2 linked regions of the Geobacillus stearothermophilus ATCC 12980 genome follow. The protein of the gene in region 1 binds, or shares a complex with, the protein of each later gene. Links are inferred from orthologs where the notes say so. Each region holds a gene or a part of one and is shown on either strand. Other genes may lie near its edges. The genes, in order: secA and secY.

Evidence for each region.
Region 2: the proteins of secA (region 1) and secY are in contact, whole or in part, in a crystal structure (PDB 3DIN), measured with the Thermotoga maritima proteins. The link is inferred for Geobacillus stearothermophilus ATCC 12980 from one-to-one orthologs. Residues at the interface, in WP_004082002.1 of Thermotoga maritima: Glu261, Ala262, Arg263, Lys300, Ala301, Arg302, Thr303, Ile304, Ile305, Leu323, Tyr324, Asp325, Pro326, Val329, Ser330, Tyr333, Ile336, Lys340, Phe345, Val349, Glu363, Phe364, Tyr374, Ser375, Gly376, Gly377, Glu393, Ile395, Thr482, Ser483; in WP_004081795.1 of Thermotoga maritima: Glu108, Gly109, Glu110, Glu111, Ala236, Glu237, Arg238, Arg239, Ile240, Thr241, Ile242, Gln243, Tyr244, Ala245, Arg246, Arg247, Val248, Thr249, Gly250, Arg251, Arg252, Val253, Tyr254, Gly256, Ala257, Ser258, Thr259, Tyr260, Leu261, Pro262.

The regions. Positions count from the first base shown.
Region 1 is NZ_CP128494.1:2,506,553-2,510,007, forward strand. What follows is about bases 252-3,385. They hold secA (preprotein translocase subunit SecA), read right to left. Parts: upstream 3,009-3,385; coding sequence 495-3,008; downstream 252-494. Other genes in these bases: QSJ10_RS13715 (hypothetical protein), read right to left, coding at 3,055-3,385. Also shown: more of QSJ10_RS13715, read right to left, coding at 3,386-3,455. UniProt on the Escherichia coli protein: Required for protein export, interacts with the SecYEG preprotein conducting channel.
Region 2 is NZ_CP128494.1:135,803-139,117, reverse strand. Bases 201-3,194 are described here. They hold secY (preprotein translocase subunit SecY), read right to left. Parts: upstream 2,347-3,194; coding sequence 1,054-2,346; downstream 201-1,053. Other genes in these bases: rpsE (30S ribosomal protein S5), read right to left, coding at 3,009-3,194; rpmD (50S ribosomal protein L30), read right to left, coding at 2,807-2,995; rplO (50S ribosomal protein L15), read right to left, coding at 2,346-2,786; QSJ10_RS00760 (adenylate kinase), read right to left, coding at 357-1,010; map (type I methionyl aminopeptidase), read right to left, coding at 201-360. Outside these bases: more of map, read right to left, coding at 1-200; more of rpsE, read right to left, coding at 3,195-3,315. UniProt on the Escherichia coli protein: The central subunit of the protein translocation channel SecYEG. Consists of two halves formed by TMs 1-5 and 6-10.

The sequences.
Region 1 (3,455 bases):
CGGGTGGAGCTCCAAAATAGCGTTGTTTTGATCGTACGGCTCATTGAGCAGCAGCTGCAACTCAAACTCGCTGAAGTCTTTTGTCAGCTTTTTCGCTTCCTCGACCAGCTCAGCTTGGAGCTCGTCATCCGGCTCCTCCTTGAGCAATTCGTACGTCACTTCCAAGTTGTCAAACCGTTCTTCCAGTGAAGAAAATTCCTCAACGAGATCTTTAAGCGCATTCGCTTCCGAAATAACCGCCTGCGCCGCCTTTTGATCATCCCAAAAGTTGGGCGCGGCCATTTGCTCCTCTAATTCGCGAATGCGCGCCTGCTTCGCTTCGAGGTCAAAGAGACCCCCTAATTTCCGCTAATCGCTTAGCCATTTTCTCAAGCTCTTGCTTAATTTCCACCAAATCGATCATGTTGTCCTCACCTCATCATGAATATAGTATGTCAATGGTTCATATCTGCCATTCAAAAGGGAGGCAGCGCCCCCCTATTATTTATAAACCGTTACACCGTTCTTCCGCAACAATGTTTATATTTCTTCCCGCTCCCGCACGGGCACGGGTCGTTGCGGCCGACGCGCACCGCCTTGCGGACCGGTTTTTTCTTCGGCTCTTCGCCGTCTTCTTTCGGGTGAACCGCTTCGCCTTTGGCCACCTCTTGGCGCTCAAGGTTATGGTGGATTTCCGCCTTCATGATATAGGTGGCGACTTCCTCTTCAATCGCGGCAATCATGTTTTCAAACATCACATAGCCTTCCATTTGGTATTCGCGCAGCGGGTCAACTTGCCCGTAGGCGCGCAAATGGATGCCTTGGCGGAGCTGCTCCATCGCGTCGATATGGTTCATCCATTTCATATCGACAGCGCGCAAGACGACGACGCGTTCAAACTCGCGCATCTGTTCAGGCGGGATTTGCGCTTCTTTCTCATCATAGCGCGCCTTCACTTTCGACCAAATGAGCTCGATCATCTCTTCGGGCTCTTTGCCGCGCAAGTCAGCTTCCGTTACATCCCCTTCCGGAAGCAGATGGGCGTTGAGATACTCAACGAGCCCTTTCAAATTCCATTCTTCCGGAACCTCTTCTTTCGGCGTATGAGCGTTGACGACGCGCTCGATCACCGATTGGATCATCTTTTCGATAATGCCGCGCAAGTTGTCGGAATCAAGCACTTCATAGCGCTGGCGGTAAATGATTTCCCGCTGTTCGCGCAGGACATCGTCATATTGAAGCAGTTGCTTGCGGGCGTCGAAGTTGTTGCCTTCGACCCGTTTTTGCGCCGACTCAACGGCCCGTGTCACCATTTTGCTTTGGATCGGCTGCGAATCGTCCATCCCCAGGCGGTCCATCATCGCCATCAAGCTCTCGGAACCGAAGCGGCGCATCAACTCATCCTCAAGCGACAAATAGAACTGCGACACCCCCGGATCGCCTTGGCGTCCCGAGCGGCCGCGCAGCTGGTTGTCAATCCGCCGGCTTTCGTGACGCTCCGTGCCGATGACGGCCAATCCGCCAAGCTCCTTGACCCCTTCGCCAAGCTTAATGTCCGTCCCGCGCCCGGCCATGTTCGTCGCGATCGTCACCGCGCCTTTTTGTCCTGCTTGGGCGATGATCTCCGCCTCTTTCGCATGGTTTTTCGCGTTTAAGACGTTGTGCGGGATGCCGCGTTTTTTCAACATCTCCGACAACAGCTCCGACGTCTCGATCGCCACCGTGCCGACCAACACCGGCTGCCCTTTCGCATGGCGGGCGGCGATGTCCTCAACCACGGCGCGGAACTTCCCTTCCATCGTCCGATAAATCAAATCCGGACGGTCCTCCCGGATCACCGGGCGGTTCGTCGGAATGACGACGACGCGCATGTTGTAAATGTTGCGGAACTCTTCCTCTTCTGTTTTCGCCGTCCCCGTCATCCCCGCGAGTTTTTCATACATGCGGAAATAGTTTTGGAACGTAATCGTGGCCAACGTCATCGACTCGTTTTGAATCTCGAGCCCTTCCTTCGCCTCAATGGCTTGATGAAGCCCATCGCTGTAGCGGCGGCCATGCATCAAGCGCCCGGTGAACGGGTCGACGATGATCACTTTTCCGTCTTGCACGACGTAGTCGACATCGCGCTGCATCACAACATGCGCCCGCAGCGCCAGCTGAATATGGTGGTTGAGCGTCACGTGCTTCAAATCAAACAAGTTGTCGATGCCAAACGCCCGCTCGGCTTTGTTCATTCCTTCTTCCGTCAGCTGGACGCTTTTCGATTTTTCATCGTATGTGTAATCGACATCTTTGCGCAGCGTGCGGACAAACGCGTTCGCCTGCACATACAGCTTGGTCGACTTCTGCGCCGTCCCTGAAATGATGAGCGGCGTCCGCGCTTCATCGATCAAAATCGAGTCAACCTCGTCGATCACGGCAAAATGCAGCGGCCGCTGCACCATATGCTCCTTATAAAGCACCATGTTGTCGCGCAAATAGTCAAAGCCAAACTCGTTGTTCGTCCCGTACGTAATGTCGGCGTTGTACGCCGCTTGCTTCTCCTCGCGCGACATGCCGCTTAAGTTCAACCCGACAGTCATGCCTAAAAACTCATACAGTTTGCCCATTTCCGTCGCATCGCGCGTCGCCAAGTATTCGTTGACCGTCACGACATGCACGCCGCGCCCCGTCAAGGCGTTCAAATAGACGGGCATCGTCGCCGTCAACGTTTTCCCTTCACCCGTTTTCATCTCGGCGATGTCGCCCTCATGCAAAACGACGCCGCCCATAATTTGCACTTTATATGGGTACAAACCGAGGACGCGCTTCGCCCCTTCGCGCACAACGGCAAACGCCTCGACAAGCAAATCATCGAGCGATTCGCCTTGTTGGTAGCGGGCTTTGAATTCCTCGGTTTTTTGCCGCAACTGTTCATCGGACAGTCGGGCCATCTCCGGACCGAGCGCGTCGACTTGATCGGCAATTTTCTCAAGCCTTGCCAAATGACGCTTGTTCGGGTCAAATACTTTTTTTAAGACTCCAAGCATAGGAAACGCTCCTTATTTTTCATGGACTCACTTCTTCATCATATCATTATACAGGGATCAGTGACAACTGTTGCACAGGCTTCAAGAGGGGGCATGTCCAAGAGAGGGGATCACACTTGGACTGAAGTTGCTCAATCGCCGCTTCCGCATGGTGAAGCCGCCGATTCAGCGCATCCATTTCAAAACTTTTCTCCTCCACTTTTTCGTGAATTTTGCGAAGCAAGATTTGCACATCATCCACAAGCTGCGTTTCGACGCGATAAAGCGTTTCTTTCACTTCCATCAATTCAGTTTCCACGCCGTCCAATCGGGTCTCTACGCCGCCCAATCGCGTTTCCATGCCGTCTAACCGAGTCTCCACGCCATTCAACCGCGTTTCCACGCCGTCCAATCGGAACTCTACACCATCCAACCGGGCCTCTACGCCGTCCAATCGGGCCTCTACGC
Region 2 (3,315 bases), 2.4 Mb from region 1 along the record:
CTTTGTCTCCGCATCGATCTCCCCAACGGGATACGTCCAGGCGGAGTCGGCGTGATACCCTTCATACTGGGCGCCCACATCGATCGTAATAATGTCGCCCTCGCATAACACACGGTCGCCGGGAATGCCGTGCACAAGCTCCTCATTGACTGAAGCGCAAATGCTTCCCGGGAACCCTTGGTATCCTTTAAACGATGGAACGGCGCCATGGGAACGAATCACTTCCTCCGCGATGGCATCCAGTTCCTTTGTCGTGACCCCGGGGCGAATATGGTTTTTCAACTCTTCCAACGTAGCGGAAACAATTTTTCCAGCCTCGCGCATGAGGTTGATTTCGTGCGCGGTTTTGCAAATGATCATCGAGCAAGTCCCCCGAGCAATTCACGAATATCGGCAAACACCTTTTCCATGTCCTGTTCGCCGTTAATGTTGCGCAAATAGCCTTTTTGTTCGTAAAAGTCAACGAGCGGCTTCATTTGTTTCATATTCACTTCGAGCCGGTTCGCCACTGTCGCTTCGTTATCATCGGCGCGCTGGTACAATTCCCCCCCGCACTTATCGCAAACACCCGGTTTCGCCGGCGGATGAAAAACAAGATGGTACGTCGCTCCGCAGTTGCGGCAAATCCGTCTGCCGGTCAAGCGCTCCATTAAAACGTCTTGGCGGACATCGATATGGATGACATAGTCAAGTTTGCGGCCAATGTCGGCCAACATCGTTTCCAGCGCCTCCGCTTGAGCGACCGTGCGCGGGAATCCATCGAGCAAAAAACCGTTTTGGCAATCGTCTTTGCTCAGCCGTTCACGGACAATGCCGATCGTCACTTCATCCGGAACAAGGTCGCCGCGGTCCATATATTGCTTCGCTTGAAGCCCTAGCGGCGTTCCTTCCTTCATCGCCGCCCGAAACATATCGCCCGTTGAAATGTGCGGAATACCGTAAGCCGCTACGATTTTCTCGGCCTGCGTGCCTTTGCCGGCACCCGGCAGCCCCATCAGCACTAAATTCATCCTAACTCCCCCTATCGGCAAGGGACGCCCGCTCTTGCCTTCTTTATTTGATGAATCCACGGTAATGGCGTTTCACCAGCTGGCTCTCAAGCTGTTTCATTGTCTCCAGCGCCACGCCGACGACAATGAGCAAGCTCGTACCGCCAATTTTCGCAGAAGGTGGCAAGTTCGCAACGTTCACGAAGAACACCGGCAGCACGGCAATGACCGCTAAAAAGACAGAGCCGACGAGCGTCAGCCGGTACAAAATTCTCGTTACATACTCTTGTGTATTCTTTCCAGGACGGATGCCTGGAATGTAGCCGCCTTGCTTCTTCAAATTCTCCGCCATTTGCTCCGGGTTGACTTGGACGAACGCATAAAAGTACGTAAACGCGATAATAAGCACGACGTAAATCGTCATGCCAATCGGATGGGTATAATCAAACGTTCGGCGAATCCACAATGTTACATCATTCGTGCCAAAAAACGATGCAATGGTCGGTGGTGCAATCAAAAACGATACAGCAAAAATGACCGGAATGACTCCCGCTGGGTTCACTTTGAGCGGCAAATGAGTCGAGTGGCCGCCCACCGAGCTTCGGCCCTCAAGCCGCTTTGCGTATTGAATCGGAATTTTCCGGAACGCCTGCTGGATGTAAATGACACCAACAATGACGGCAACGATCGCCAACGCCACAAGCAGGAGCCGGACGATGCGCAAAAACACATCTTCCCCGACATTCTCAAACTGTTGGGCGTAAATTTGGTTCAAGACCGTCGGAATGCCTGAGACAATCCCGGCGAAAATAATGATCGAAATGCCATTGCCCACGCCTTTCGCGGTGATCTGTTCGCCGAGCCACATTAAAAATGCGGTGCCGGCGGTCAAGACAACCGCGATCAACAAATACGTGCCGATGCCCGGATTTCGAATGAGCATCCCGCCGGCTAAATTGTTGAAGCCGTACGACATGCCAAGCGCTTGGATAAACCCGAGCACGACCGTGAAATAGCGGGTAAACTGAGCTAATTTACGCCGGCCAACCTCGCCTTGCTTCGACCACTCCGTAAATTTGGGAACAACGTCCATTTGCAGCAGCTGGACGATAATCGACGCGGTGATGTAGGGCATAACCCCCATGGCAAAAATTGAAAAATTTTGCAGCGCCCCGCCGCCAAAAATGTTCAGGACGCCGAACGAATTTAATTCATCTTGCAGCTTGAGCACATCGGTGTTCACGCTCGGAACCGGGATGAACGTTCCGATGCGGAACACGATCAGCATAAGAAGAGTGAAAATGATTTTGTTTCGAATATCACTGACGCGCATAAAGTTGGAGATTGTCCGAAACATTAAATCACCTCAGTTTTACCGCCAGCCGCTTCAATGGCCTCTTTCGCCGATGCTGAGAATTTATGTGCTTTGACCGTCAGTTTTTTCTCGATTTGGCCTTTGCCTAAAATTTTCACACCCGATTTCAACTTGCTAATAACGCCCGTTTCAAGGAGCAATTCCGGCGTTACTTCCGTTCCGTCTTCAAAACGGTTCAGTTTTTCCAAGTTCACGACTGCATATTCTTTCCGGTTGATGTTCGTGAAGCCGCGCTTCGGCAAACGGCGGAACAACGGTGTTTGACCGCCCTCAAAACCGAGGCGAACCCCCCCACCCGAGCGGGCATTTTGACCTTTTTGACCACGTCCGGACGTTTTGCCGTTGCCTGACCCGATCCCGCGGCCGACACGAACCGCTTTCTTCCGGGAACCCGGCGCTGGTTGCAATTCATGAAGTTTCATGGCGAAGCACCTCCTTACGATTATTCCTCAATTTCTTTCACTTTGACCAGATGAGCGACTTTGTTGATCATCCCGCGGATGGCAGGATTGTCGTTATGGACGACCGTTTGATGCATTTTCCGCAAGCCGAGCGTTCTGACGGTAATGCGCTGATCTTCCGGACGGCCAATCACGCTGCGCGTGAGGGTAATCGCCAGTTTTTTTGCCATGATCGTTCCCTCCTTATCCTAACAGTTCCTCGACTGTTTTGCCGCGCAATTTTGCTACGTCTTCGGCGCGTTTTAATTGTTTCAACCCATCGAACGTGGCGCGCACCATGTTGATTGGCGTGTTCGAGCCGATTGATTTTGACAAAATGTCGCTGATGCCCGCCAGCTCTAATACGGCACGGGCCGGACCGCCGGCGATAACCCCGGTACCTTCAGAGGCCGGTTTTAAAATGATTTCCCCAGCGCCGAAGTGGCCGATGACTTCATGTGGAATCGTTGTGCCGACGATCGGCACTTCAATTAAGTTTTTCTTCGCATCT